3 regions of the Mesorhizobium sp. M0626 genome follow, and region 1 is predicted to be linked to each of the others. Evidence: predicted binding sites of a transcription regulator. Region 1 holds the regulator's gene; each other region holds the start of a gene.
What was found. The regulator LexA, encoded in region 1, represses DNA repair genes until DNA is damaged. The targets are predictions, from matches to a motif close to TGTTCNNNNTGTGTTCNG.

Region 1 (9,841 bases):
ATGTTGAGCGCCGCTTCGTTGGCGCCGCCATGCGCCGGGCCCCACAGGCAGGCGATGCCGGCGGCGATACAGGCGAACGGATTGGCGCCCGACGAGCCGGCAAGCCGCACGGTCGAGGTCGAGGCGTTCTGTTCGTGGTCGGCGTGCAGGATGAAGATGCGCTCCATGGCGCGCGCCAGCACCGGATTGATCTTGTATTCCTCGCACGGCACCGCAAAGCACATGTGCAGGAAGTTGGCGGCGAAGTTCAGCTCGTTCTTCGGGTAAATGAAGGGCTGGCCGATATGGTATTTGTAGGCCATGGCCGCAATCGTCGGCATCTTGGCGATCAGCCGCATCGAGGCGACCATGCGCTGGTATGGGTCCGAAATGTCGGTGGAGTCGTGATAGAAGGCCGACAGCGCGCCGACCACACCGCACATCACAGCCATCGGATGCGCGTCGCGGCGAAAGCCGGTGAAGAAGCGCGACATCTGCTCGTGCACCATGGTGTGGCGCGTTACCCGGTAGTCGAAATCGTCCTTCTGCGCCTTGGTCGGCAGTTCGCCGTAGAGCAGGAGGTAGCAGACTTCGAGGAAGTCGCCATGCTCGGCCAGCTGGTCGATGGGGTAGCCGCGGTGAAGCAGGATGCCGGCATCCCCGTCGATGAAGGTTATCGCCGACTCGCAGCTCGCCGTCGAGGTGAAGCCGGGATCGTAGGTGAAGGCGCCGGTGGTGTTGTAGAGCGCACCGATGTCGATGACGTCGGGCCCGACCGAGCCGCTTCGCACCTTGAATTCATGCGTCTTGCCGGCCAGTTCGAGCGTGGCAGTCGACGGGTGCGTCGTCTTGCTGCCGGTTTCCAGTCTTGTCGCAGCTTCGCTCATTCTCAAACTCCTTCATGTTCCTCATGCCGGCAAGGCAATTCCTGCAAACGACACGTCGAAATCACCGGAATGCGCGAACTCGCCACCGCATTTTGGGAGGTGCGTGCCAGATTGGGCCAAGGCCTAATGTTGCACTGCGAAACCCGCCTTTCAATGCCAATCTTCTTGGGCCAGTTCGCTCCTAATCGATTTGATCCGCAATCCGCGCCAGGCTTTCCTCGCGGCCAAGCACGGCGAGCACGTCGAACACGCCGGGCGAGGTGCTGCGGCCGGTAAGGGCCGCCCGGAGCGGTTGGGCCACGGCGCCGAGCTTGTGGCCGCCTGCCGTCGCGAACTCGCGCACCGCGGCTTCAGCCGCGGCAGCCGACCACTCGCCCGAAACAGTCTGCAAAGCGGCATGTGCGCCGCGCAGGATCGCGCGCGCGTCGGCATTGAGCAGTGCTGCCGCCTTCTCGTCGATCGGCAGCGGCCGCTCGACGAACAGGAAGGCCGCGCCATCGGCCAGTTCCACCAGCGTCTTGGCGCGCTCTTTCAGGCCCGGCAAGGCGGCCAGCAGCTGCGCCTTCCTGGCATCGTCGAGACGGGCGGCGATAGCCGGTCCGCCTTCGAGGTATGGCAGAGTGGCGACGAAAATGTCGAACAGCTCGGTATCGGCCATCTTGCGCATATGCGCGCCGTTGATTGACTCGAGCTTGGCGAAGTCGAAGCGCGCCGCACCCTTGTTGACATCGCCGATGTCGAACCACGAAATCATGTCCTTGATCGACATGATCTCGTCGTCGCCATGGCTCCAGCCGAGCCGTGCCAGATAATTGAGCAGCGCCTCGGGCAGATAGCCCATGGCGCGATAAGCCTCGACGCCGAGTGCGCCGTGCCGCTTCGACAGCTTGGCGCCGTCGGCGCCGTGGATCAGCGGGATATGCGACATCGACGGGACGTCCCAGCCCATCGCGTTGTAGATCACCGTCTGGCGCGCGGCGTTGGTCAGATGGTCGTCGCCACGGATGATGTGGGTGACGCCCATGTCATGGTCGTCGACGACGACGGCATGCATGTAGGTCGGATTGCCGTCCGAGCGCAGTATGATGAAATCGTCGAGGTCCTTGTTGGGGAAGCGCACCTCGCCCTGCACACGGTCGTGCACCACGGTTTCGCCCTCGGTCGGCGCCTTGATGCGGATGGCGCCCTTGACGCCGGGAGGCGCCTCCGAGGGGGCACGATCGCGCCACTGGCCGTTGTAGCGAGGCGGCAGGCCCTTGGCGCGTGCGGCCTCGCGCATCGCCTCGAGCTCGGCAGGCGTCTCGTAGCTGTAATAGGCCTTGCCCAGGCGCACCAGCTCCTCGGCCACCTCACGGTGGCGCGGCGCGCGCTCGAACTGCGATATGGCCTCACCGTCCCAGGAAAGGCCGAGCCAGGTCAGCCCATCCAGAATGGCCTGTGTCGCCGCCTCGTTGAAGCGTTCGCGGTCGGTGTCCTCGATGCGCAGCACCATCGTGCCGCCGGTGTGCTTGGCGTACAGCCAGTTGAACAGCGCCGTGCGCGCGCCGCCGATATGCAGATAGCCGGTGGGCGAGGGGGCAAAACGGGTGACGACCGTGTCGGACATGGAACTCTCGGGAAGTTTGGAAAGCGGGGCGTGATCGCGCGGACTTTCGCGCTTTGCGCGTTCATGTAGCATAGGAGGTCTGGGGCGCAAGGGGCAGACCCGATGGCTGGACGAGGCCGGGGCACGTCGGCAATTATCGGTTGCGTCAACGGGCGCCGGAGCCTTGTAGCACAAAATCTGTTCGCACCTCCGCGCAACCTCATTTGGCAGCAGCGTCAATGTCTGGGTTTCATTCGGCTGCAGCGTCCGTCACAGTGCCTGGAACATCGCTGCGACGGTGGTAGCCCCCTCTGACGAGCGGACATTTCTTCACGAATGCGGCACTGCCCGACTACAACGCCGCCGTGACAGCGTTGGCTTGGTCACGCATATTGACCTTCTGCAATCATTATCGTGAACACAGCAACTGTGTGCGGTCCGGTCTCGCCACGAAGGAGGAATGATTGAAAGAAGGGCTCCCGATGACCAGCAACGCCGACCATACGGAGGGTGATCCGTTCTACCATGGTACCCGGGCGGATTTGAAACCCGGGGATCTGCTGAGCGTCGGCCACCCTTCCAATTTCAGAGGTAAACCACTGTCATGGATCTATTTCACCCAGACACTGGAAGCCGCCATCTGGGGAGCAGAGCTTGCAACGGGTGACGGTCGTCAAAGGATTTACATCGTAAAGCCGACAGGGTTTTTTATGGATGACCCTAACCTGACCGATAAAAAATTTCCCGGCAATCCGACGAAATCCTACCGCTCCCGTGATCCGTTGCTCATCCTGGGGGAGCTCGCTGAATGGCAGGGTCATACACCGGAACAATTGAAGGCAATGCACGATGGGCTTGCTCGCCTGAGGGCGGAGGGCCGGGATATGATTGAGGATTGAGCGTCCTTGGCGGGTCAATTCCGGCGCGGTGGATGCGACCGCACGGACTTTCGCGCTTTGCGCGTTCATGTAGCATAGGAGGTCTGGGGCGCAAGGGGCAGACCCGATGGCTGGACGTGGCCGGGGCACGAAGGAAGGCGAAGGCGGCGAGGCAAGCGTCAGCGAACGCTCGCTGTTTGCCGATAGTCCCTATGCCGAGCCGCTGCCCCTCGCGCTGCCTGAGCCGCATCCCGGCATAGCGCCCGCGCTGCCCGGTGACGCGTTGCCGGCGCAAGTCACAGCGCCCGGATCTATCGCCCGACTGCGCAGACGGCTTCGCCGCCCGTCATGGCCCGCGCTCCGCCGCAGCCTTGCCGTGGCTGCCGACACGGAGCTCGACCGGGGCGTCGCCTTCCTGCTGGTCCCGGTTTTCCTGGCAGCCGGCGTCATCGTCTACTTCTCGCTGGCCGGCGAGCCGGGCTTTGCGCAGCCAATCGCCATTGTGGTGCTGGCGACATGTTGCGCTGTCGCCACGCGATCGCGGCCGAGGACGCATCTGTTCTGCATGGCCGCGATGCTGTGCGCGCTCGGCGTCGTCGCCGCCAAGGTCGAGACCTGGCGCGCCGGAACGCAGATGCTCGGCTCCGAGATTCAGACACGGCTGACCGGCCGCGTCGTCAGTCTCGAACAGATGGAAAGCGGCCGCATCAGGCTGACGCTCGACGTGGTTTCGACCGCTTACCCCGAGCTGCGCTACGCCCCGGAGCGGGTCAGGCTCTCGGCGCGGACCGTTCCCGCCGATATGACCGCCGGCTCCCTGATCACCGGCTATGCCAGGCTGTTGCCGCCGACCGGTCCGGTGCGGCCGGAGAGCTACGATTTCTCCTTCGACAGCTATTTCACCGGTATCGGCGGCAGCGGCTTCTTTCTCGGCAACCCGAAAACCATTGCTACGCAGGGACCGCCGCCGCTGACCGCACGGCTCTCCTCGGCAATCGAGAACGCGCGCGAAAACATTGCCGACCATATCAGGGGCAAGATCGGCGGCGCCGAAGGCGAGATTGCCGCGGCGCTGATTGTCGGCGTGCGCGCCGGCATCCCGGACGAGGTCAACGAAGCGATGCGGCGCACCGGCATCTACCACATCATCTCCATCTCCGGCCTGCACATGGCGCTGGTTGCCGGCACCATCATGGCGTTGCTGCGTGGCGCCTTTGCGCTGTTTCCCGTTTTCTCTTCGCGCCGGCCGGTGAAGAAATATGCGGCCGCGGCAGCGCTTGTCTCGATCGCCGCCTATCTCGTTATTTCAGGCGTCGTGGTTGCCGCCGAGCGCAGCTTCATCATGCTGGCGGTCATGCTTGTCGCCGTGCTGTTTGATCGCGCCGCACTCACCATGCGCAATCTGGCGATCTCCGCCATTGCCGTCATCCTGGTGTCGCCGCACGAGGTGGTCGGTCCCAGCTTCCAGATGTCGTTTGCCGCCACCGCCGCCCTTGTCGGCGCCTATGCCGGCTGGGCCGATTACCGCGCCGACAAGGTGAGAACGCCGCTGGCAAAGCGCTCCTTCGTCGGCTTCCTGTCGCGAAAATTCGCGCTGGCCATGGGCGGCCTCGCCATGACCTCGATCATCGCCGGCAGTGCAACCTTGCTGTTCGCCATCTGGCATTTTCAGCGTGTGTCGCCGCTCAGCCTGATCGCCAATCTGGCCGTGATGCCGATTGTTTCGTTGATCGTCATGCCCTTTGCCGTGCTCAGCGCACTGGCGATGCCGTTCGGCGCCGACGGGCCGTTCCTCTATGTGATGGGCAAGGGTCTGATGGCGATGATCGCTATATCGGCCTGGATTTCCGAGCGCTCGCCGGTCGACGCCGTCGGGCTGATCTCCATCCGCTCGGTGCTGTTGGTGGCAGTCGCCCTCGTCATCGCCACCATGGCCACCACCTGGCTCAGGCTGGCGGCCGTGCCTTTCGCGCTGGCCGGCCTGTTGACGGTGCCGCAGGTGCTTACGCCCGACGTGCTCATATCCGAGGACGCACATTTGGTGGCCATGCAGATCGGTGGCGGCGAACTCGCCCTCAACCGCGAACGCTCCAACGAATTCACCACGGACAATTGGAAACGGGCGCTGCGGGCCGAAACCATTATCCCGCCCGAGATTTTCGAGGCAACAGATACGCGGTTCGATCTCGATCCGCTCGATCTGCCGCCCGGCTCGCCCTTCTATTGCACCGGCGATCTCTGTATCGCTCGACACCCTTCCGGAGCCATTGTAGCTCTTGCGAAAGACCGCAAGACGGCGCGGCCGGCCTGTGCCTTCGCGAGCCTGATCGTCATCGATGACGCCACCGCCTACAATCCGTGCCGCGACCCGCTGGTCCTGGTCGTGACGAAGAAACAGCTGGCCCGCGACGGCAGCGCCGCCGTCTTCTTCGATCCGCAATCGGCAGCGGCAGCGCCAACCATCCGGTTCGCCGTCGACAAGCCGTATCGCCCCTGGCACGAGCAACGCCGCTTCTCCCGCGACGCGCGCGGCCTGCCGCCTTACAACCAGCGTGAAAAGTACAAACCCAAGCCGGCTCAGTAGCGCCGGATCAATCCGACAAGCTTGCCCTGCACCTTCACCCTGTCCGGTCCAAAAATGCGGGTCTCGTAGGCCGGGTTGGCGGCTTCCAGGGCGATCGAGGCGCCCTTGCGGCGGAAGCGTTTCAGGGTCGCTTCCTCATCGTCGACCAACGCCACCACGATCTCGCCGGGGCTGGCTGTGTCGGCATTGCGGATGATGACCGTGTCGCCATCGAAAATGCCGGCCTCGATCATCGAATCGCCCTTGACCTCGAGCGCGTAGTGTTCACCGCCCATGATCATGTCGGGCGGCACCGAGATCGAATGGGTCTGATGCTGGATGGCGTCGATCGGCACGCCGGCGGCGATGCGTCCCATCACCGGGATTGAAATCGCGGAAACGGCATCGTCATTGCCGGCAGACATCGAACGCGACGGCGAGCCCGCCTTGATCTGGCGGCCGAGACCGCCTTGGCCCATCCCGCCTTGGCCCATCCCGCCTTGTCCTTGGCCGCCTTGCCCTTGGCCGGCTTGACCAAGACTGCCCTGAATGACGCTCGGCGAAAACTTCCTCGCCGCGTTGAGGCCTGGTGCGATCGAGTCGGGCAGCCGCAGCACTTCCAGCGCGCGCGCCCGGTTCGGCAGCCGGCGAATGAAACCGCGCTCCTCAAGCGCCGTGATCAGGCGGTGGATGCCGGACTTGGAGGCGAGGTCGAGCGCTTCCTTCATCTCGTCGAAGGACGGCGGGATTCCGCTCTCCTTCAGGCGTTCATGGATGAACATCAGAAGCTCATGTTGTTTGCGCGTCAGCATCGCGGCCCCCAAGGGTTCTGAAACCAGAATCAGAAAAAACAAACCCAGAACAAACACTATCTGTTCCAGTTGTGTTCCGCAACCTTTTAAAGTTTAATGAATGTGTTGACGTTTTGTTCAGCGTAACGTTCGGCGCTGCGAGCGCCGCCTGCGCCCAGTTGCCAGCAACGGGGTGAAACGAAGACAAAGTGCCCTGCGTCGTCGGCTACGATCGCCGCTTCCTTTTCGGACGGGGCTGCGCAGCATCCGCGCGGGGTTCTCTCTGGGCATAGACCCGCAGCGTGTAGCCGATGTGAGCGGTCATCAGAGTTTTCGCACGTTCGACGTCGCGATCGAGGGCCGCTTCCATCAGGGCGGTATGGTGTTCGATCGCCACGGCGTCGCGCAGGGCCGCCACGGCCTTCCGGTGTCCGTCCGTGCGGCCGGCGGCGGCGCGCAGCGTCGGGGCCAGACCCAGAAAGCGGTGATGGCGATGCAATTGGTCGGAAATCGTTGCATTGAAGCGCAGCAGCCAGCTGGATGTCGCGGCACTGAGCAGCGCCGCATGGAAGGCATCGTGTTTTTCGTACCACGCGTCGACCGCATCATCCGATGGATCGTCGAGAACAGACCCGCACCGTGAGAGACGATAGTGGGCGGCAACGACCGCGTCTTCCCACTCACGGTCGCCCTTCTCGATCGATTCCACCAGCAGGGGCAGTTCGACCACCAGCCGCGCACGCGCCAAATCCTCGAGCTCCGCCCGAGAGACGGGAGCGACCGCAAACCCGCGGTTGCTGATGGCGGTCACAAGCCGTTCCGCCTCCAGCCGCGACAGCGCCTCGCGCAACGGCGTCCAGCCGATGCCGTAGGTGTTGCGCAGCGTGCTCAGCTTCAACGGCGCGGCAGGCGCCAGCCGGGTCGCAAGAATATCGCGCCTGAGCAGGCGATAGGCCACTTCCGTCTTCGAGGTCTGCTCGTCATCCAGCATCGTGATCCATCAGACATAAACGCTCGGGCGGATCATTATATATCAAAGCCTTTCAATGGGTGAATTATATATAATGTTTGACAGTTCAAGGGCGACCACTCAAGATCGCCGGCATGTTTGGGCGGCAGGCTCCGCCGCGCGCGTTTGTCCATGGAGGGGCGCCGGATCATGAGCACGACACCCGATCTCGCTACAATCGAAGCAATGGATGCCGCCGATCCGCTGCGCTCCATGCGTGAACGCTTTGTCTTGCCGCAAGGCGTGATTTATCTCGACGGCAATTCCCTGGGCGCCGCGTCAGCGGTCGTCTTCAGCGAACTGCAGCAGGCCGCCACGCAGGAATGGGCGCACGACCTCATTCGCGCCTGGAACACCGCCGGCTGGTTCAACATGCCGGTGGAACTCGGAGATCAGCTCGGGCGACTGATCGGCGCGGCTGATGGGCAGACGGTGGTCTGCGACACAACCTCGATCAACATCTACAAGTTGCTGCACGCAGCGCTCGGCATGCGGCCGGATCGGTCGGTCATCGTTGCCGAGGGCGACAGTTTCCCGACCGACCTCTACATGGCCGAAGGCGTCGCCTCGACCCGGCCGGGAACGCGGCTGCGGCTGGAGGGCGTCGACGCGGCCGCAATCGAGGAGCTGATCGACGACAGCGTTGCCGTCATCCTGGTCAACCACGTCAACTACAAATCCGGCCAGTTGCGCGACATGGCGGCGCTGACGCGCAAGGCACATGACGCCGGCGCGCTGATCATCTGGGATCTCTGCCACACGGCCGGCGCCTTGCCGGTCGAACTTGACCGTGCCAATGCCGATTTCGCCGTCGGCTGCACCTACAAATACCTCAATGGCGGCCCGGGCTCGCCGGCCTTCATCTACGCGGCCGAGCGCCACCATGGTGATATCAGCCAGCCGCTCAGCGGCTGGTGGGGCCATGCGCGGCCCTTTGCCTTCGAGCAGGGCTTTGCCGTCGGCAGCGGCATTCGCCGCTTCCTGTGCGGAACGCAGCCGGTGCTGTCGATGCGGGCGCTCAAGGGCGCGCTCGATATCTGGAACGACGTCGATATGGCGGCGGTGCGCAGAAAAAGCATCGCGCTGACCGACCTGTTTATCCAGCTCGTCGAAGCCAGATGCGGCGCCTACCGGCTTGAACTGGAAAGTCCTCGCGACGGCAGCCAGCGCGGCAGCCAGGTGTCGTTCCTCCATCCGCATGGCTATCAGGTGATGCGCGCGCTGATCGAGCGCGGCGTGATCGGCGATTTCCGGGCGCCGTCGACCATCCGTTTCGGCTTCACGCCGCTCTATGTCGGATATGGCGATGTCTGGCAGGCGGTCGAAGTCCTGGAGGATATTCTGCGCACCGGCGCCTGGCAGGACGCCCGCTTCGCGGTGAAGACCGCGGTTACGTGAGAAACCAGAGCAATTTCAGGAAAAGTGTGAAGCGGTTTTCCGTCCGAAATTGCGTCAATCAAAGAGCTAGAGCATTTCGCCGTTTCCGTTAAACGGTGAAATGCTCTAGAGCCGGGTGCGGACCGTCCAGAGCTCCGGAAACAGCACGACCTCCAGCATCTTCTTCAGATAGGAGGCGCCTGAGGTGCCGCCGGTGCCGCGCTTCAAGCCGATGATGCGCTCGACCGTTGTGACGTGGTTGAAGCGCCAGCGGCGGAAGTAATCCTCGAAGTCGACCAGCTTCTCGGCCAGTTCGTAGAGCATCCAGTAGCGCTGCGGGTCGCGGTAGACGGTTTGCCAGGCAGCCAGCACGTCTTCGTTCTCACCGCGCGTCTCGCGCCAGTCCGTGCGACTGGCGTCGGCGCCGATGTCGAAGCCATTGCGCGCCAAAAGCAGAAGCGCCTCGTCGTACAGCGACGGCGTGGCCAGGATCGCTTCCAGCCTGTCCGTAAGATCGCGCCGGTGCTTGTGCGGCCCGAGCATGGCTAGGTTGCGGTTGCCGGCCATGAACTCGATGGCGCGGTACTGCCACGACTGGAAGCCCGAGGATTGGCCGAGCGCGTCGCGAAACTCGGTGTATTCGCTTGGCGTCATCGTGCGCAGCACGTCCCAGGCATTGTTGAGCTGCTCGAAGATGCGCGCGACGCGCGACAGCATCTTGAAGCTCGGTTCGAGGCGGTCGGCGCGGATCGAGCGGATCGCGGCGCCGATC
Region 2 (9,841 bases), on a different contig from region 1:
GCCAAGGCGATCGCGGCAGCGGAGGCTGATGTGCGGGCGATCGTAGCCGAGCGGGCGAAGGATGCCGGCACGGATAATGCCGAGATCGACGTTTCGACCGAGTTCAAGGTGTCTACCGTTGAGGCCCAACGGATGTTTATCGAAGCGCATGTGGTGGCGGTTGCATCGGGTCGGCCGAGGATTGCGGTTTAGGTAATCTCCCCCCTTGGGGTCCCCTTGGGGGGAGATCAGCAGCTTCAAAATCCCCGCCTTCACCCTAAGCTGAATTGACCCTTCACCCCTGACATGCCAAAGGCCGCAAAGCCTTTCATCTGGAGAAGCCCTGATGACCGATCGCGTCGAGATCGCCGGATTGCGGATTGCCCGCGAACTGCATGACTTTGTCGGCGAAGCGCTGCCGGGTACCGGTATTGCCGCCGACGCCTTCTGGAACGGCTTTTCGTCCATCGTCCATGATCTCGCGCCGAAGAACCGGGCGCTGTTGGCCAAACGCGACGCCATGCAGGAACAGATCGACGCCTGGCACCGCGCCAATGGCGCGCCCATCGATATGGAGACCTACAAAAGCTTCTTGCGTGAGATCGGCTATCTCGTGCCCGAAGGGCCGGCCTTTTCCGTGTCGACCGACAATGTCGACCCCGAGATCGCCACCGTTGCCGGGCCGCAGCTGGTGGTGCCGGTGATGAATGCGCGTTATGCGATCAACGCCGCCAATGCCCGCTGGGGCTCGCTCTACGATGCGCTCTACGGCACCGACGCCATTGCCGAGACCGGTGGCGCCGAGAAGGGAAAAAGCTTCAACCCCGTGCGCGGCGCCAAGGTGGTTGCCTGGGCGAAGAGTTTTCTGGACGAGTCCGTGCCGCTCACCTCGGGCAAATGGGCCGGCGTGAACGGGCTGACGGTTTCGGGTGGCACCTTGCGGCTCGGCGCCGGCGCCGGCGGCACCACACTGGCCAACCCGAAACAATTTGCCGGCTACCGCGGCGACGGCGCCAACCCGGAAGCCATCCTGCTGGTCCAGAACGGCCTGCACATCGAGATCCTCATCGACCGCACCAACCAGATCGGCCGCACCGACCCGGCCGGCATTGCCGACGTGATCCTGGAATCGGCGCTGACCACCATTCAGGACTGCGAGGATTCGGTCGCGGCGGTGGATGCCGAGGACAAGGTCATCGTCTACCGCAACTGGCTCGGCCTGATGAAGGGCGATCTGGCGGAGGAAATCAGCAAGGGCGGCAAAACCTTCACGCGCAAGCTCAATCCGGACCGCGCCTGGACCGCGCCCAGTGGTGGCGCGCTGAGCTTGCCTGGCCGCTCGCTGATGCTGGTGCGAGACGTCGGTCACCTCATGACCAATCCGGCCATCCTCGACCGCGATGGCAACGAGGTGCCGGAAGGCATCTTGGATGCGGCGATGACGGCGCTGATCGCGCTGCACGATGTCGGCGCCAACGGGCGTCGGATGAATTCCCGCGCGGGCTCGATGTATGTGGTGAAGCCGAAGATGCATGGGCCGGAGGAAGTCGCCTTCGCAGTCGAGATTTTCGACCGCGTCGAAGCGCTGCTCGGTATGGCGGCAAACACCATCAAGATGGGCATCATGGACGAGGAGCGGCGCACCACCGTCAACCTCAAGGAGGCGATCCGCGCCGCCAGGGAACGCGTCGTGTTCATCAACACCGGCTTCCTCGACCGCACCGGCGACGAGATCCACACCTCGATGGAAGCCGGCCCGATGATCCGCAAGGGCGACATGAAGCAGGCCGCCTGGATCTCCGCCTATGAGGCGTGGAATGTCGATATCGGGCTCGAATGCGGGCTCGCCGGTCATGCCCAGATCGGCAAGGGCATGTGGGCGATGCCCGATCTGATGGCGGCGATGCTGGAACAGAAGATCGCGCATCCCAAGGCCGGCGCCAGCACCGCCTGGGTGCCGTCGCCGACGGCGGCGACGTTGCACGCCACGCACTATCACAAGGTCGATGTCCATGCCGTCCAGGCGGCGCTCAAGAGCCGGCCGAAGGCGAAGCTCGATGATATATTGTCGGTGCCGGTGGCGGTGCGGCCGAACTGGACCCCCGACGAGATCCAGCGCGAACTCGACAACAATGCGCAAGGTATTCTTGGCTATGTCGTGCGCTGGATCGACCAGGGCGTCGGCTGCTCGAAAGTGCCCGACATCAACGATGTCGGCCTGATGGAAGACCGCGCCACGCTGCGCATCTCCTCGCAGCACATCGCCAACTGGCTGCACCACAAGGTGTGCTCGCAGATCCAGGTGATGGATTCGCTGCGGCGCATGGCAGCGATCGTCGACCTCCAAAATGTCGGCGACCCGCTCTACCGCCCGATGGCCACCGATTTCGACAATTCCATCGCCTTCCACGCCGCCTGCGACCTGGTGTTTAGAGGCCGCGAACAGCCGAATGGCTATACGGAACCGGTGCTGCACGCACGGCGGCTGGAGCTGAAGGCGAAAGAGCGGGCGAATTAGCGCCTGCATTTCCCTCCCCCTTGAGGGGAGGGTGGCCCGAAGGGCCGGGTGGGGTCCTGCGTGAAGTGCGGCGACTCCCTTCGGACGACACTACAAGCAATGTCATTGCAGAGGCCCTTTCTCGGCTCGGCTCCAAAAAGATCGACCATTCTTCGGCGACCCCCACCCTGCCGCTTCGGGGCCACCTTCCCCTCAAGGAGGAGCGTTACGCCGCCTGCGCCACCCGCTCCGACATCATGCGGTAGGAAATCGCCTCGGCCAGGTGAATGCGGCCGACGGTTTCTCTCGCTTCGAGATCGGCCAGCGTGCGCGCCACTTTCAGCACCCGATGATAGGCGCGCGCGGAAAAGCCGAGCTTTTCGCTGGCGTCCTTCAACAGAGACAGGCCGGCGGCATCCGGCATCGCGATGTCCTCGATAACAGAAGGCGAGCAATGCGCGTTGGTGGTCGCGCTGGTCACGCCGAGCCGCTCGAACCGTTCGCGCTGGATGGTGCGGGCGCGCGCGACGCGCTGCGCAACGGCGGCACTTTTCTCCGCCCGATCCGGCCGGATCAGATCGGCGGCCGAAACCGCAGGCACCTCGATCCTGAGATCGATGCGGTCGAGCAGCGGGCCGGAAATGCGCGCCTGGTAGTCGGTGCGGCAGCGCTCACCGCGCAGGCAGCGATAGCCGGGCTCGCCGGCCATGCCGCAACGGCACGGGTTCATCGCCGCCACCAGCTGGATGCGCGCTGGATAGGTGACGCGGTGGTTGGCGCGCGCGATCATGCAGTCGCCGGTCTCCAGTGGCTGGCGCAGCGCATCCAAGGTCTGCGGCGTGAATTCGGGAAACTCGTCGAGGAACAGCACGCCGTTATGGGCAAGCGATACTTCGCCCGGCCGCGCCCTGATGCCGCCGCCGACCATTGCCGCCATCGAAGCCGAATGGTGCGGGGCGCGGAACGGCCGCCGGTCGGTGAGCTTGCCTTCGCCGAGCTCGCCGGCCACCGAGGCGATCATCGAGACTTCAAGAAGTTCCTTGGGCGCCAGTGGCGGCAGAATTGAAGGCAGCCTCTGCGCCAGCATCGATTTTCCCGAGCCGGGAGGCCCGACCATCAACAGATTGTGGCCGCCGGCCGCCGCCACTTCCAGCGCCCGCTTGGCGCTTTCCTGGCCCTTGATGTCTGAAAGGTCGGGCAGGTCGCGGGCCGAGACATGGATGCCGGGCTCGGGCCGCGACAGCACCTGCGTGCCGCGAAAATGATTGGCGATGGCAATCAGGCTGCGCGGCGCCAATATGTCGAAATCCTTGCCCGCCCAGGCCGCTTCCGGCCCGCAGCCGAACGGGCAGATCAGGCCCTTTCCCTCGGCATTGGCGCCGATCGCCGCCGGCAGCGCGCCGGCGACCGTGGCAATGGTGCCGTCGAGCGACAATTCTCCGAGCACGACATAGGAGGCCAGCATGTCGCCCGGAATGGCGCCGAGTGCAGCCATCAGGCCGAGCGCGATCGGCAGGTCGTAATGGCTCCCTTCCTTAGGAAGATCGGCAGGCGCCAGGTTGACCGTCACCTTCTTCGACGGCATCGACAGCCCCGACGCATGCAGTGCCGCCTGCACGCGCTCGCGGCTTTCGGCCACCGCCTTGTCGGCCAGCCCGACGATCTGCATGCCGACCTTGCCCGGCGCGATCATCACCTGGACATCGACCGGTACGGCCTCGATGCCCTGGAAAGCAACCGTGCGAACCCGCGCCACCATCTTGCTCTGCCCCCGGATATCGGCTCGCCTCGGCCTTGTGGTTCAGACCGCGAGCGACGTCAGGACAAGACAACCATAGATTTCAGGCCAAGGCAAGAACATTACAGGAACATGCATTCGTGGTGGCTGCAGCGCGCTGTGCCGGTTGCAAAAAAGGAAGATGGTCAAGCAAAATGGAACGGCTGCTCCGCCTCCTCGACCGCGTTTAACAAGGGCGACTAGGCCCTTCGGCGATCTGAGGGTGTTGCTTCTAAGCGGTGATGAAGGCATCGACCGAACCTGAAAGCGATCGATCGATCGCGACCTGCGGTGGAAGCCACTCCATGACAGGATATCTGAAAGGCCAAGGCAGGGCGATCCGGCGCGAAGAGCCGCTCTCCAGAAAAATCTCGTTTACAAGGTCTATGAACCGCCCGCGGTCTCGTTCGATTCGTTTCAAAGTTTGCGAACGAATGTAATCCCGGGGAATTCGTCGCTCCTTCAGCGCTAAGACAGCCTCCGCGATGGATCGAGGATCGGGTGGAACTGTGAGCGAATAGTCGTCATCCAGATAAAGGTCTCGGCCGCCATGGTTCGGCGTCGTGACCACTGGAAGGCCCGCGAGAAGATATTCCGTGCTGGCGAACATTGGTCCTTCCAGGTGAGAGAGACAGATTCCCACGGCTGCACGATTTAGATGCGTGTTCACCTGAGCCGGTGCCAATCGGACAGGCTTGCCGGTGCCGTCAAACTCGTTGATAAAGACGTGATGCGGCGCGAGCTCCCTATGCCGATTTATTCGCGCTCTTTCCGACTCCGTCGTGGAGGATCCGCTTGAATCTCGATAGAAGACAAATGCGCAACGCTGGATGCCAAGCGACAAGTCATGGCGCTTCCACGGAGCCAGCTGCGCATTGTAGATTGCATCAAATTCTACAGGGACGTCATCGAGAGGCCTGAATATGTGTTCGGAGGTTGTTGACGTCTTGTTGTGCAGGACGGCGGCCTCGCCGGACTGATTCAACAGATCAGCCTCGGCCTGAGTGTTGGATAGGAAGATTAGCGAGTGACGGGGGTTCTTGAGTCTATGCAGAACGGCATAGGTCCGGATGGTTTTGACGCTAGCACTGTTTTCGATGGACCAGGTTGGCGAGATGAGAAACCAGGCGCGGTGGCCGCGTGGAAGGAAAGGCATATGACTTGCTAATCCGAGCGGCGTACCGGACATTCCCGAATAGGATATGAACGGATCGTCCGACAGCAAACTGGCCTGAAGAGCAGGTTGCGACTTCGCGGAAGGGTGCCCTTTTCTGAGGTTGTGGCCATGACGCAGCATGGCTCTGACAATCTCGAATTTGGTAGGAGGGCGATACCCGTGCTGTAGGGTCAACATGCGGCAATTGCGATCTTGAGTGCGGAGAAAAACTCGCTTCGATAGAGAGAAATTTGGCAAAGAAACACCGCCATTTGATCGACGGAATATCTCAGGCGATCAAATCTGGTGTACGGAGAAGCGCCTCTTGAAAGAAAACATCGTCCCAAGCGGAGCTGGTTCTCACATCGCGCTACCAACCGTATCCGTTTGCGTAGGCTGTTTCAATCAAGAGGCATTCATCGACACTGCGATCCGATCCGTAGCGGCGCAGACATACACTGCGTTCGAATGCGTGGTGGTCGATGATTTTTCGACCGACGGTTCCCGCCGAAGGATTGAAGAGTGTCTGTCCCAGCTTGGCGACAGTCGTTTCCGCTTTCTGCCCCGACTGCAAAATGGCGGGCAGTTGACAGCAATGATGACCGGGCTTGACGCGACAGCCGGGCCCCTGATCTCCTTTCTTGACGGTGACGATGCTTGGCATCCTGACTTCATAGAATGCCATGTGAGAGCGCATCTCAGCCAAACCCGTATCGCGGCAATGTCGAGCTCCGATGAGGTGGTGATAGATACGGCCGGCAACCTGCTTGCGGGCGGTCATCCCGTATTCCACCTGAACGACCCGCGATCGATGCCGAAAATGAGCGGCTACCTGCATGTCGACACCGAAGCTGACCCGACATTATTATTTATTGATCGGGGTACCGTGGGTTGGTTTTGGTCAACCACATCGGGGATGATGTTTCGTCGAGCTCCGCTTGAAATCATGCGTCCATCCGATCCGGACGAAATAAGGATATGTGCCGATGGTTATATGGCTCGTGCCGCCCATATGATCGGCGGAACCGTGAGGATTGGGCGGGCTCTTGGCAGTTATCGGCTTCACGGCGGCAATGGCTGGGCGGACGGGCGCATCCTGGGTACCGGAGTTGGCCTCGGCAGGATGTCGCCTGATACTGAAATAGCGATACGGCGGGCACTGGCCAATCGTTGGTGCGAAGTGGCGCCGGGACTGGCGCATTTAATCTCCCGCCACTCAATGCGCAGGACCTTGGTCGACCTGATCGGACTGTCTGCGGCTTTTGCATTGCTGGAAAAGAACTCCGATGCGGGTTTTCTGCTGAAAGACTGGGCAACACCACAGCGAAAATTGCAGACCAGACTTATCGGTCTCCTTCCTCCGAAACTGAGGCCTCGGCGCTTCCGGGACATAGTTTGATTTGATGAGCCGCTTGCTCGGCAGTCTTACCCGATAAAGAGCATCTTTCGATGCTTCTCTGGACCCACCAAAGTCCTCCGTAGCAACGCACACTACGCGGCCAAATTCCGCCGCTTCGCCTCTACCGCGTCCCAGAACAGGCTGGCGATATCCGCGCCACCAAAGCGTTGCACTTCGCGCACGCCGGTTGGCGAGGTCACGTTGATCTCGGTCATGTAGTCGCCGATCACGTCGATGCCGACCAGGATGAAGCCGCGCTCTTTCAGCGACGGGCCGATGCGGGCGCAAATCTCGCGTTCGCGCTCCGTCAGCTCGGTCTTTTCGGCGCGGCCGCCGACATGCATGTTGGAGCGGGAATCGTGGTCGGCCGGCACGCGGTTGATGGCGCCGACCGCCTCGCCGTCGATCAGGATGATGCGCTTGTCGCCCTTGCGCACATCCTTCAGATAGCGCTGGACGATATACGGCTCGCGTGACAGCTGGGCGAACATTTCGAGCAGTGAGGCGAGGTTGCGATCGTCTCCCTTGAGATGGAAGATGCCGGCGCCGCCATTGCCATAGAGCGGCTTGACGATGATGTCGCCGAATTCCTTGCGGAAGGCCGCGACCTCCTGGGGATCCTTGGTGATCAGCGTTTCGGGCATCAGATCGGGGAATTCGGTGACGAAGATCTTTTCCGGGCTGTTGCGCACCCAGGCCGGGTCGTTGACGACCAGTGTCTTCGGGTGAATGCGCTCCAGAATATGCGTGGTGGTGATGTAATTCATGTCGAAGGGCGGATCCTGGCGCAGCAGGATCACATCCATCTCCGACAGGTCGGTGCGCACCTTGTCGCCCAGCGAAAAATGATTGCCCTTCTCGTCGCGGAGCTTCATCTCCTCGATGCGGGCAAACACCTTGCCGCCCAGCATCGACAGCCGGTCCGGCGTGTAGTGGAACAGCTGGTGCCCGCGCCGCTGCGCCTCCAGCGACAGCGCAAACGACGTGTCGCCGGCGATCGAGACGGTGGAGACATGGTCCATCTGGACGGCGATCTTCAGGGTCATCTTTTGGTCTCCAGCGGGTCGAGCAAGTCCAGGAAAAGTGCGTAGCGGTTTTCCGTCCGGAATTGCGGCAAGGCAAGTCGCCGATATACGGAACTTGGCGGCTTCTGCCAATCGCGCTTGCTTGGCCCAGACCTTTACCGGTCGAAGACCAGCCGGGAGTAACCGAGGAAGGACAGCGCCATGGCGACCAGCGAGGCGACGGCAAGTGCCGCCAGCGGCGGCAGCGCCGGCAGCGCAAACAGGATGGCGCAGTAGACGAGATAGTTGACGATGCTGGTGGCGATGCCGACGCCGCCATAGCGCGCGCCCTCCTGCGCCACGCCGCGGCTCGACGGCGAAAAGGTCAGGTGCCGGTTGATCTGCCAGGTGACGCACAGCGCAAAGCCGATCGACAGGACACGGGCGACGAAGGGACCGAGCGGCGTCACCGCCAAGAGCAGCCAGAGCGCCGCGGCATCGGCGACGAAACCAACGCCGCCGGCCAGGACGAAGCGGACGAGCCGGCTCACGGCCTCAGGCGGCCCGGGGCGTCTTGCCCGGTTCGGCCTTCGGGATTTCACCAGTGCGTTCGCGCCGTTCGACCCGGCCTGACGGCACCGAGAGATAAAAAATGCGCTTCTGCTCGGCGCGTCCGCGCGATACCGAATCGAGGATCAATCCGGTCACCATCGCAAGCATCGAGAGCAGCAGCAGGCCGACCGACAGCACCCAGGTCGGCATGCGCGGCACGAGGCCGGTCTGGGCGAATTCGATCAGCACCGGCGTCATCAGGGCAAGGCTCGACGCCAGGAAGAAAATCGCGAAGGCGCCGAAGAAGCGCAGCGGCTGCGTTTCCTTCATCAGCATGGCGAACATCCACAGGATCCTGGCGCCGTCGCGACAGGTCGACAGCTTCGACGACGATCCCTCAGGCCGGCGGCCATAATCGAGCGCGATCTCGCTCACCGGCAGTTTGAGCTGCGAGGCATGCACCGACATTTCGGTCTCGATCTCGAAGCCGCCGGAAACCGCGGGAAAGCTCTTGACGAAACGCCTCGAGAAGACGCGGTAGCCGGAGAAGATGTCGGTGAAGTCGGCGCCGAACAGCCGCTTGTAGAGGCTGTTGAAGATGCGGTTGCCGAAGGCATGGCCGGAACGGCCGGCATCGTCGGTGACGCCGCGCCTGGTGCCAACCACCATGTCGCAGCGCTCGGTCTGCAGGATGTTGATCAGCAGCGAGGCATCTTCCGGCGCATAGGTGCCGTCGCCATCGGCCATCAGATAGATGTCCGCATCGATGTCGGCGAACATGCGCCGCACGACATTGCCCTTGCCCTGGCGCGGCTCGCGGACGACGATGGCGCCCGCTGCGCGCGCCTTGAGCGCGGTCAAATCCCTGGAATTGTTGTCATAGACATAGATGTCGGCCGATGGCAGCGTCTCGCGAAAGCGCCGCACCACCTCGGCGATGGTCAGTTCCTCATTGTAGCAAGGCAGGAGCACGGCAATGGCCGGCTCATGGCGGACTTCGTGCGGCATTTCCGTCTCCCGACGCCCGGCGGAGCCTCCGGCCGCGCTCATATGCGGCCTCGCTCAGGCGACTTTACTATTTATTGAAGCTGTTAAGGCTAGGTTTAAGGCCGCAGTCTTTCCGACGAAGGTCATGATGATGAACGCAGCCAAGGCGGGTGCTTCCTCCTGGAAGTCCGATATGACGCTGGCGCTGCTTGCCATGCTGGTGGTGCTGGCCGTCAATGCCGCCACGGGCTTTCGCGAATTGAGCAATGCCGGCGGCGACAATGACAGCCTGCTGCGGCTGGTCGAGGTTCGCGACATGCTGGCCGGCCAGGGCTGGTTCGACCTGCATCAGTACAGGATGGGGCCGGAAGGCGGTTTCGTCATGCACTGGTCGCGGCTGGTCGACGCACCGCTCGCCGCCATCATCCTCGCCGCCTCAGCGCTGACCGGCAGCATGGCCATGGCCGAAGCGATCGCACAGGTGCTGTGG
Region 3 (9,841 bases), 240 kb from region 1:
CAGTGCGTCCTGCGTCAGATCGAGCGGGAAGCCGTACGTGTCATAGAGCTTGAACGCCGTCTCGCCATCCAGCATATCGCCGGCGTGCAGCGTATCCGTCGCCTCCGAGAGCAGGCCGAGGCCGCGCACCAGCGTCTTGCGGAACCTGGTCTCTTCGAGCTTCAGCGTCTCGGTAATCAGCTGTTCGCCGCGCAGCAGTTCGGGATAGGCCTGGCCCATCTCACGCACTAGCGCCGGCACCAGCTTCCACATCAACGGCTCCTTGGCGCCGAGCAACTGCGCATGGCGCATGGCGCGGCGCATGATGCGGCGCAGCACATAGCCGCGGCCTTCGTTCGACGGCAGCACGCCGTCGGCAACCAGGAAAGAGGACGAGCGCAGATGATCGGCAATGACGCGGAAGGAGGCAACCGTCTCCTTGTCGGGTCCCTGCCCGAGCGCCGACGAGGCCGCATCGATCAGATGACGGAACAGGTCGGTCTCGAAGACGCTCTCCACCCCTTGCAGGATGGAGGCCATGCGCTCCAGGCCCATGCCGGTGTCGATCGACGGCCGCGGCAGGTCGATGCGCTCATCCTTGGTGACCTGCTCATATTGCATGAACACCAGGTTCCAGAATTCAAGGAAGCGGTCGCCATCCTCCTCCGGGCTGCCGGGAGGGCCGCCCCAGATGTGCTCGCCACGGTCGATGAAGATTTCCGAGCACGGCCCGCACGGTCCGGTGTCGCCCATAGCCCAGAAATTGTCGGAGGTCGGGATGCGGATGATGCGGTCATCGGAGAAACCGGCGATCTTCTTCCAGAAGCCGGCCGCCTCGTCATCGGTGTGATAGACGGTGACCAGCAGCTTGTCCTTGTTCAGCCCGAACTCCTTGGTGATCAGGTTCCAGGCCAGTTCGATGGCGCGCTCCTTGAAATAGTCGCCGAAGGAGAAATTGCCGAGCATTTCGAAGAAGGTCAGATGGCGCGCGGTGTAGCCGACATTGTCGAGGTCGTTGTGCTTGCCGCCGGCGCGCACGCTTTTCTGCGCAGTGGTGGCGCGCGAATAGGACCGCTTCTCCAGGCCGGTGAAGACGTTCTTGAACTGCACCATGCCGGCATTGGTGAACATCAGCGTCGGGTCGTTGCGCGGCACCAGCGGGCTCGAGGCCACGACCTCGTGGCCCTCCTTGCGGAAATAGTCGAGGAATGTCGACCGGATCTCGTTCACGCCACTCATGAGTGCTGCCTTTTCGCGAAAACCGCCGGCACGGCCGGCGGACACTGGTCTCTGCTTTTTAGAAGATTGACTTGGCCTTTTAGCGGGCACGCCCCACCCTGTCCAGAAACACGGAATTGGGCCAATCCGGCAACTGCCAAGCCGGCTTCACGCTGCCCAAAAACGAAAACCGCCGGCGCGAAGGCCGGCGGTTTGAAACGCAATACTAAAGAACTCGGTTACTTAAGCATCGGATAATAGACTGGATTTATGGCCGAACTCTGGCCGTGCCCTACATGGCGCCGGATTCTTCCTCGAAGCCGTCGTCGCTTTCGCCGCGCTCGGGGCCACCATTTTCAAGAAATTTCTCGGCGATCAGCCCGGCATTCTGCCGCAGCGCAAGTTCGATCTCACGCGCCGTGTCCGGATTGTCGCGCAGGAACAGTTTGGCGTTTTCGCGACCTTGGCCGAGACGCTGCGAATTGTAGGAGAACCAGGCGCCGGACTTCTCGACCACGCCGGCCTTGACGCCGAGATCGACCAGTTCGCCGGTCTTGGAGACGCCCTCGCCATACATGATGTCGAACTCGACCACCTTGAAGGGCGGCGCCAGCTTGTTCTTGACCACCTTGACCCGGGTCTGGTTGCCGACGACCTCGTCGCGGTCCTTGACCGAGCCGATGCGGCGGATGTCGAGGCGCACCGAAGCGTAGAATTTCAGCGCGTTGCCGCCGGTCGTGGTTTCCGGCGAACCGAACATGACGCCGATCTTCATGCGGATCTGGTTGATGAAGATGACCATGGTGTTGGAGCGCGAGATCGAGGCGGTCAGCTTGCGCAGCGCCTGGCTCATCAGACGAGCCTGGAGACCGGGCAGCGAATCGCCCATCTCGCCCTCGATTTCAGCGCGCGGCGTCAGGGCGGCCACCGAATCGACCACCAGAACGTCGATGGCGCCGGAACGCACCAGCGTGTCGCAGATTTCCAGTGCCTGCTCGCCGGTGTCCGGCTGCGAGATCAAGAGGTTTTCCAGATCGACGCCGAGCTTGCGGGCATAGACCGGGTCGAGCGCATGCTCGGCATCGACGAAGGCGCAGATACCGCCCTTCTTCTGGGCTTCGGCAACTGTGTGCAGCGCCAGTGTCGTCTTGCCCGAGCTTTCCGGCCCGTAGATCTCGACAATGCGGCCGCGCGGCAGGCCACCGACGCCAAGCGCGATGTCGAGGCCAAGCGATCCGGTCGGCACGGTTTCAATCTCGACGACCTGCTCGTTGGCGCCCAGCCGCATGATCGAGCCCTTGCCGAAGGCGCGCTCGATTTGCGACAGCGCCGCGTCCAGAGCCTTTGATTTGTCCACCGCTTTGTCCTCTACAAGCCGCAAAGTATTCTGAGCCATGATACATCACCCCTTGGTCGTCAATGAAGGCCGGACAATCCGTAATCCCTGCCCTATTTGTACCTTTTTTGTTCTCGTTTGGCAAGAGGGGTCAAATATCTGAAAAGCAATCTTTATCCGGATTTGTTCTTTTTTTGTCTCATGGTTTCGTTTCCGGATGTATCCCCTTCGGGCATGTAAATTAAATGCTAGGAATTAACGCCTAGCCGGATTGGGGAGAATCATGTGAAAAGGCTCATGGCGAAGGATACGACATTTCACCACTGTGACGCGCGCCATATTATCGTGAGCGCCCACGAGCGCCACGGCTACAGGCACTACACGAAGGTGGCGTTAGCCGATCTTCCGAATGATCTCGCCAGTGCTGACGATCTCAAACGTGTCGGCATCCTTTCGATTCAGAAACCCGCCGGCATCCAATTCTAGGCGTTTGAAGCCATCCATTCTTATCCATTTGCCATTGACGTCGCGGTGTTCCTCGAACTCTTGAACCTCCGTAAAATTGTGGATTGTGCCGTCGTCGCCGCGAGCCTTGTGTCGCGCAATAATTCGTTCGCCCATAAATCCATTCTCCTCTCTTAGTTATACACATACTCTGAGTCGCCACTTTCCCCGAACCGTGCTTTGATGGCTCAGTCTTGGGATGGGGACTAAAAAATGGACAGGACTGTTGTTGCTCGATTCTATCAAGTTGAACCCCTAGAGGCTCGCGACAGAACGTTTTTCGATTGCCTACAAGCAATCTGGAGAAGCGCCGACAGGGATCAATGGACTGAGGTAGCAACCGAGATAAGAATTAGGCTCTTGCGCTACCAGGATGCTGCCGATAACGCCGATTTTGTTGAGGGCGAATTCATCCGGCAGCAGCGCGACAATATCCCGCCGATAGCTCCCGATATTGGCCCGCTTGAAGATCAGGATCGGCCATTAGGCCACCGTTGCGCGTTTCGCTATCATCCCCGATCGAATGTGCTGCTTTTGGAAAGTCGCCGGGAGGCGATAACGCCGGGACGAATTAATCTTCTGGTGAGCCAGAAAATTAGGCGGCACAAGGGGTTTCATATCTCCCCGTGCCTTACGCAGACAGCGCTTGAACGGTTGCGAGGCGGCACCCCAAGAGCAATTGAGTTCAGGGTAGCACGGCCTGCCGACATGGCGATTGTCGAGGGTGATCCGTTGGATATTGAGGGGAATCTTGGGCGATTGGCCAATGCTTTTGGTGGGCCGAACGTCGAGGTTCGCGTCTCATGGCCGCGAGGGGATCAAGATGGTACTTTATCCCGGCGGGGTGTTCAAAGAATGTTGCGTTGGTCAACAAACAACAGAGATCACGTCGAGAAGTTAAGAATAAAGATCCTCGAAGAAGAACAGCCAATTGACGTGCTGTCTGAACAGATTAAGGCAAGCAGAGAATTGGACCTGCCCCCAATCGCGGACGCTAACTTTGAAGTTCGCCGGTCATTTTTACGACAAACTTTTGATGCACACTTTAGAACAATCGAGCGGCTTTATGGAAATGGTTGATTTTGCTGGTATTTCTATTTCGAGGTGGAGCGCCACCTTCTTGTCGCATCGGCCGTTGGCCCTAGCGGCTGTGTTTTCCGTTGCCGGAACCATTGTGGCAACGTGGGCGTCTCGCGATAGCGATATTAATTCGCTGGCGATTTATTCCGGCATTTTTGACCTTCTGACTGTGTTTACGGGCTTTATCGCCACCTTTTTCGTGTTCGTTGGCGCTCGGCAGAACGAATTCTTGGCGAAAATTCAAAACACAATGACGTTCAAAGCCATGCTCAGGCTGTTGCGCTTTACTCTCGTATGGTCGGCTGCGATGATATTCGCATCCTACGTTCTGGTTATCATGCAGCCAAAGGACGTGGCCGCATGGTCAATAATGCAGGGCATTATCTGGTTCTGGTTCTATAACCTGGGACTTATCGTTGTGAATTTTGTAAGGTGCATTCGGCAATTCAATACGATCATCTCAGCGGGGAAATAACCTGTGGACCCCAGAAAACGTTTTGACCGCCTGCTAAAGGCGATGGCTACCAAGCCCGCCCTCACCGTTCCGGGCGCGGGAACGATTGCAGCAAGAGGTCAAGCATCAGGTGGGGTTCCTGACGAAGGTTCTGCCGGTACTCGAACTCCCAAAGGTAAGTCTGCAGCCACTTCTTCGAAACCGAAACGTAAGTCCCGGCCATCGAACGCCTGACGTGCGACCAGAAGGCTTCGATGTTGTTGGTGTGGACCTGACCGCGCACATACTCACCGGCGCTATGGTTCACGGTGCCGTGCATGTAGCCGTTTTCCGTTAATTCGCCATATGAAAGCAGCTCGTCTGTTGCGACGCGCGAACCCTGCTTAACCCACTTGAAAATGGCGGGCATGATGTGGCGAGCCTTGCGGCTTGGGATGACCTGAGTAACCACATCGCCGCCGCGCTCGATAGCGCCGAAGATAATGGCCTTGTCGTCTTCGCCGCGCTTGTCTACGCCGCCAAAGTACATCTCGTCGGCTTCAACGATGCCGCCATCCTTGCCGCCAAGAGGGTTGTCGCCATCGACATAACCCATGTACTGGCGAATGAGGTTGCACATGCGCCAAGCGGTCTTGTAGGTCACGCCGATGGTGCGCTGGACTTCCTTCGCGGATAAGCCGTTGCGGGACGCGCAGAACATGAACATGACGGTAAACCAGTCGCGCAATGACGTGCGCGTGGCTTCAAACGGTGTGCCTGCGGTCGGGTAGACCTGCGCACCGCAGAAGTCGCACTCATAGCAGCGGCGAGCCTTGACGCGATGGAACTTGGCAACGCGATGGCACTTGGCGCATTCGTGACGCTCGCCGTACCGTGTCACCATGAGGTGTTCAAGGCATGCGTCTTCGGTCGTGAAGCGCTCTTGGAACTGGCGGAGAGTAGGAAGTTTGTTGCTCATACCGAATTATATAGCATGAGCCCTTACATGTTTCAAGGGGATACATCCGTTCGTTTCCGGATGTATCCACCATTGGGCCAGGCGCTCCGGCGGTTTGGCTCCGCCCGAATCGCTGGCTTGCTTGCGAAGCTCCGTCGCACAGCCTAGCGCTTGTCTGGTTCGAATAACAAAGGTCATATCGCCTACATGGTGAAATCAGCAAAAATACTGGCGGTGGGCGGCGCCCATATCGACCGGCGCGGTCAGGTGTCCGGTGCTTACGTGCCGGCGGCGTCCAACCCCGGCACGATGCGCGAGGATGTCGGCGGCGGCGTCTTCAACGCGCTGCGCAGCCTCGTGCGGCGCGGCGTCTCGGCCTCGCTTTTGTCGGTGCGCGGCGGCGATGCCTCGGCCGAGACGGTTGCGCGCGCCATCACTGAGGCCGGCATTGCCGATCTGTCGGCGGTGTTCCTCGACCGCACCACGCCGAGCTACACGGCGCTGATCGATCGCGACGGCGAGCTGATCACCGGCTTTGCCGATATGGCGCTCTACGATTTGGCGTTCCCCAAGCAGATCCGCCGCTCCAAGGTGCGCGAGGTGGTCGCCGAGGCCGATGCGGTGCTCTGCGACGCCAATCTGCCATCAACGGCGCTGGAGCGGCTGGTGGGGCTCGCCGCCGGCAAGCCGGTGTTCGCCATCGCCATTTCGCCGGCCAAGGTGGTGCGGCTGATACCGGTGCTGAAGGAACTCGCGCAGGTCTTCATGAACCGGCGCGAGGCCATGGTGCTGGCCGGCGTCGATGCCAATGCCACCGAGCGCGAGACCGTCGACGGACTGCGCTGCAGCGGCCTCACCAGTGGCGTGGTGACGGCGGGCGACGGCCCGGTGCTGGGATTCGACGAAGCCGGCGCCTTCTCTATCCTGCCGCCGGCGCCGAGAAAAGTCGCCGACGTCACCGGCGCCGGCGACGCGCTGGCCGGCGCCACCATCGCTGCCCTGCTGCGCGGCCTGCCCCTGCGCCAGGCATTGCGCGAGGGCGTTGCCGCCGCCACGCTGGCCATTGAAAGCGCCGACGCGGTTCCGGCCTTCACGATTGCGACCTTCACCGAGGCACTGGCTCTTGTGCCCGACGCGCAGGAAATGGCATGAGGGCGGCCAATTGCCATTGCCGGAGCGCGACGTCCAAGCGGACGCGCGGATCTCCGGATCGGAGACCATCATGACACCGCAAAGCGCCCGCCCCTTCATCGACCTCCACGCGCCCGTGGCCGAGGCGCTCGCCGCTGGCCGCCCCGTCGTGGCGCTGGAAAGCACCATCATCACCCATGGCATGCCTTACCCCGACAATGGCGCCATGGCCGCCAATGTCGAAAAGATAATCCTGGACAATGGCGCGGTGCCAGCGACGATCGCCGTGGTCGCCGGCCGCATCAAGATCGGGCTTTCCGACGGCGAGCGCGAGTCGCTGGCGATGACCGGCGACGCCATGAAGCTGTCGCGCGCCGATCTCGGCTTTGCGGTGGCGCAAGGCCGCACCGGCGGCACCACGGTCGCCGCCACCATGATCGCGGCCGACATGGTCGGGATAAAGGTGTTCGCCACCGGCGGCATTGGCGGCGTCCACAAGGGCGCGGAAAAAAGCTTCGACATCTCGGCCGATCTCGACGAGTTGGCGCGCACCCCGGTCATCGTCGTCTCGGCCGGCGCCAAGGCGATCCTCGACATCGAAAAGACCCTGGAAGTGCTGGAGACGCGCGGCGTGCCGGTGATTGGCCATGGCTGCGAGACGATGCCGGCCTTCTGGTCGCGGCATTCGCCGTTCCGCGCGCCGCTGACCCTGCACAGACCGGAAGAGATCGCGCATTTCTACAAGACCAGGGCGGCACTTGGCCTGGTCGGCGGCACGCTGATCGCCAACCCGGTGCCGCAGGACGATGAAATCCCGGCCGACGAGATGGCCGGCTATATCGAGGCCGCGCAGAAGGCGGCGGAAGTGCAGAATGTGACCGGAAAGGCGGTGACGCCGTTCCTGTTGGGCAAAATCCTCGAACTGACCGGCGGCCGGAGCTTGAAGACCAACATCGCGCTGGTCGAGAACAATGCGCGGCTGGCGGCGAGGATTGCCAAGGCGCTGTAGGATCGCCTACGTCGGCGGGACAGCACCCCCCTCTGGCCTGCCGGCCATCTCCCCCGCAAGGAGGGAGATTAACAGCTTAGCCGCAGGCTCCCATTTTCAACGATGGTGATTGGCGAAGGCCAATGTGACAACTGATCTCCCCCCTTGCGGGGGAGATGTCCGGCAGGACAGAGGGGGGTGGGAAGAAACGCGACGGTCCCGGTTCACTTCCCCGCCCGCCGCCCCGCCTCATACGCCCGGCGCGCCCACACCCTCATCTCGTCAGGATCATCAAACGCGTCGTCGGGAATGCTCCAGTACGGCATCGCGACCAGCTTGCCGTGGCGGGTGCCGGTATAGGTCCATTGCTTGCAGCCGGCGGCTTCGAAGTCGGGCGCGCTTTGCTCGTCAGCCTTGAGCAGCAATTCGCCGCGCAGCACGATAGCGACGATGACGCCGTCGAAATAGATACCCTTGCCGCCGAACAGTTTTCGGATACTGACCGGGCCGAGGCCTTCGAACAGCTCTTCGATGCGTTCATTGTCCATGCCGCAATGTCACCGGGCTTGCCATGGCTGCAACCAAAAACCATGCTGGCAAGTTGAGAGCCATCCGTCGGAGTTTTGTCATGCCGCTGCTGCTCAAGGGATCCTGCCGCTGCGATGCCGTCCATTTCGAGGTGGAGAGCAACACGCCGGTGCCGTTCATGCTGTGCTACTGCTCGATCTGCCGCAAGCAGCAGGGCGGCGGCGGCTTCGCCATCAATCTCGGCGCCGATTACAAGACGCTGAAAATCAAGGGCAAGCGCAATCTCGGCGTCTACCAGGCCGAGATCGCGGACGACGAGCATCCAAAGTGTGAGATTTCGACGGGCGAGCGCAATTTCTGCAAGAAGTGCGGTTCGGCGCTCTGGCTCTACGATCCGACATGGCCGGACCTGGTCCACCCCTTCGCCTCGGCAATCGACAGCGAGTTGCCGAAGCCGCCGGAGAAGGTGCATCTGATGTTGAAATACAAGGCGAGTTGGGTCGAGCCGGTGATCGGCAAGAAGGACAATGCGTTCGACGTCTATCCCGAGGAATCGATCGCCGACTGGCACAAGCGGACGAAGATGTGGGTGAAGTGAGGACTCGGAGCGCGACTTCCGATGGTTAGCGCTGCCCCTCATCCGGCCCTTCGGGCCGTTCGTCATTCGAAAAGCCAAGCAATTGGCTTTTCGCCCGCTGCGCGGACCATTCCTCACCTCCCCGTGAACGGGGCGAAGGAAAGATCAGGCGGAAGCGCGCGCTTCAGCCAGCGCCTTCAGGTCGGCGGGCTTCAGTTCGACGGATTCGCCGCAGCCGCAGGCCGAACTCTGGTTCGGGTTGTGGAAGGTGAAGCCGGTGCGCAGCGTGGTCTGCTCGAAATCCATCTCGGTGCCGAACAGGAAAAGGGCAGCCTCGGGCGCGACATAGACATGCGCGCCGTCGCGTTCGATATGGTCGTCCTTGGTATTGGGCTCGGTCACCAGGTCGACCGTGTATTCCATGCCGGCGCAGCCGCCCTTCTTGATGCCGAGGCGAATGCCATGCGCATTGTCGCGCGTGGCGACGATCTCGCGCACCCGGTCGGCGGCCTTTTCGGTCATCGTGATGACGGCGAAGCGTCCCATTCTTTTTCCTCTTCCATTCCATGCAGGTTCAAGGCCTGCCGAATGATTCCTCACCTAAAATGGTGAAGTTTTACCACTGGTGCAAGTGCACCAACCTCAGTCAACCTAGTACCAGCCCACCGCCACCTGCGCCTCTTCCGACATGCGGTCGGGCGACCAGGGCGGGTCGAAGGTCATGTTGACCTCGACGCCGGAGACGCCTTCGACGGCGCCGACGGCGTTTTCCACCCAGCCTGGCATTTCGCCGGCCACCGGACAGCCGGGCGCGGTCAGCGTCATGTCGATCTTGACCGCGCGGTTGTCCTCGATGTCGATCTTGTAGATGAGGCCGAGCTCATAGATGTCGGCCGGTATTTCCGGGTCATAGACCGTCTTCAGCGCCGAGACGATGTCGTCGGTCAGCCGCGCCAGCTCGTCGGCGGGAATTGCCGAGGCGGAAACCACCGGATTGACGGCCGCTTCCGGCGCGGTGGTGTGGCTCGCATCATCCATGGTCGTCATCCAAAGAACCTGTCACCCGAAGAACTTGCGCGCTTTTTCCAGCGCATCGGCCAAAGCGTCGA

Region 2: NKI37_RS22165 (YifB family Mg chelatase-like AAA ATPase) is a predicted target of LexA. The motif match lies at 4,330-4,347, and genes of this name have one in related genera.
Region 3: recA (recombinase RecA) is a predicted target of LexA. The motif match lies at 2,652-2,669, and genes of this name have one in related genera.

Annotation. Positions count from the first base shown of each region.
Region 1 covers NZ_JAMYQD010000001.1:73,081-82,921, reverse strand. The annotation lists gene gltA (citrate synthase) at 1-866, opposite strand, end outside; gene gltX (glutamate--tRNA ligase) at 1,048-2,472, opposite strand; gene arr (NAD(+)--rifampin ADP-ribosyltransferase) at 2,934-3,350, shown strand; gene NKI37_RS00410 (ComEC/Rec2 family competence protein) at 3,457-5,913, shown strand; gene lexA (transcriptional repressor LexA) at 5,907-6,704, opposite strand; gene NKI37_RS00400 (GntR family transcriptional regulator) at 6,910-7,674, opposite strand; gene kynU (kynureninase) at 7,843-9,090, shown strand; gene kynA (tryptophan 2,3-dioxygenase) at 9,196-9,841, opposite strand, start outside.
Region 2 covers NZ_JAMYQD010000017.1:68,819-78,659, reverse strand. The annotation lists gene NKI37_RS22175 (hydantoinase/oxoprolinase N-terminal domain-containing protein) at 1-192, shown strand, start outside; gene NKI37_RS22170 (malate synthase G) at 326-2,497, shown strand; gene NKI37_RS22165 (YifB family Mg chelatase-like AAA ATPase) at 2,703-4,235, opposite strand; gene NKI37_RS22160 (glycosyltransferase) at 4,486-5,550, opposite strand; gene NKI37_RS22155 (glycosyltransferase family 2 protein) at 5,735-6,808, shown strand; gene gshB (glutathione synthase) at 6,901-7,854, opposite strand; gene NKI37_RS22145 (GtrA family protein) at 7,989-8,363, opposite strand; gene NKI37_RS22140 (glycosyltransferase) at 8,368-9,372, opposite strand; gene NKI37_RS22135 (GtrA family protein) at 9,497-9,841, shown strand, end outside.
Region 3 covers NZ_JAMYQD010000001.1:313,184-323,024, forward strand. The annotation lists gene alaS (alanine--tRNA ligase) at 1-1,218, opposite strand, end outside; gene recA (recombinase RecA) at 1,490-2,593, opposite strand; gene NKI37_RS01660 (hypothetical protein) at 2,927-3,154, opposite strand; gene NKI37_RS01665 (DUF6731 family protein) at 3,251-4,117, shown strand; gene NKI37_RS01670 (hypothetical protein) at 4,104-4,592, shown strand; gene NKI37_RS01675 (IS1595 family transposase) at 4,654-5,529, opposite strand; gene NKI37_RS01680 (carbohydrate kinase family protein) at 5,716-6,660, shown strand; gene NKI37_RS01685 (pseudouridine-5'-phosphate glycosidase) at 6,731-7,648, shown strand; gene NKI37_RS01690 (TfoX/Sxy family protein) at 7,852-8,175, opposite strand; gene NKI37_RS01695 (GFA family protein) at 8,256-8,753, shown strand; gene sufA (Fe-S cluster assembly scaffold SufA) at 8,898-9,278, opposite strand; gene NKI37_RS01705 (SUF system Fe-S cluster assembly protein) at 9,384-9,770, opposite strand; gene NKI37_RS01710 (cysteine desulfurase) at 9,792-9,841, opposite strand, start outside.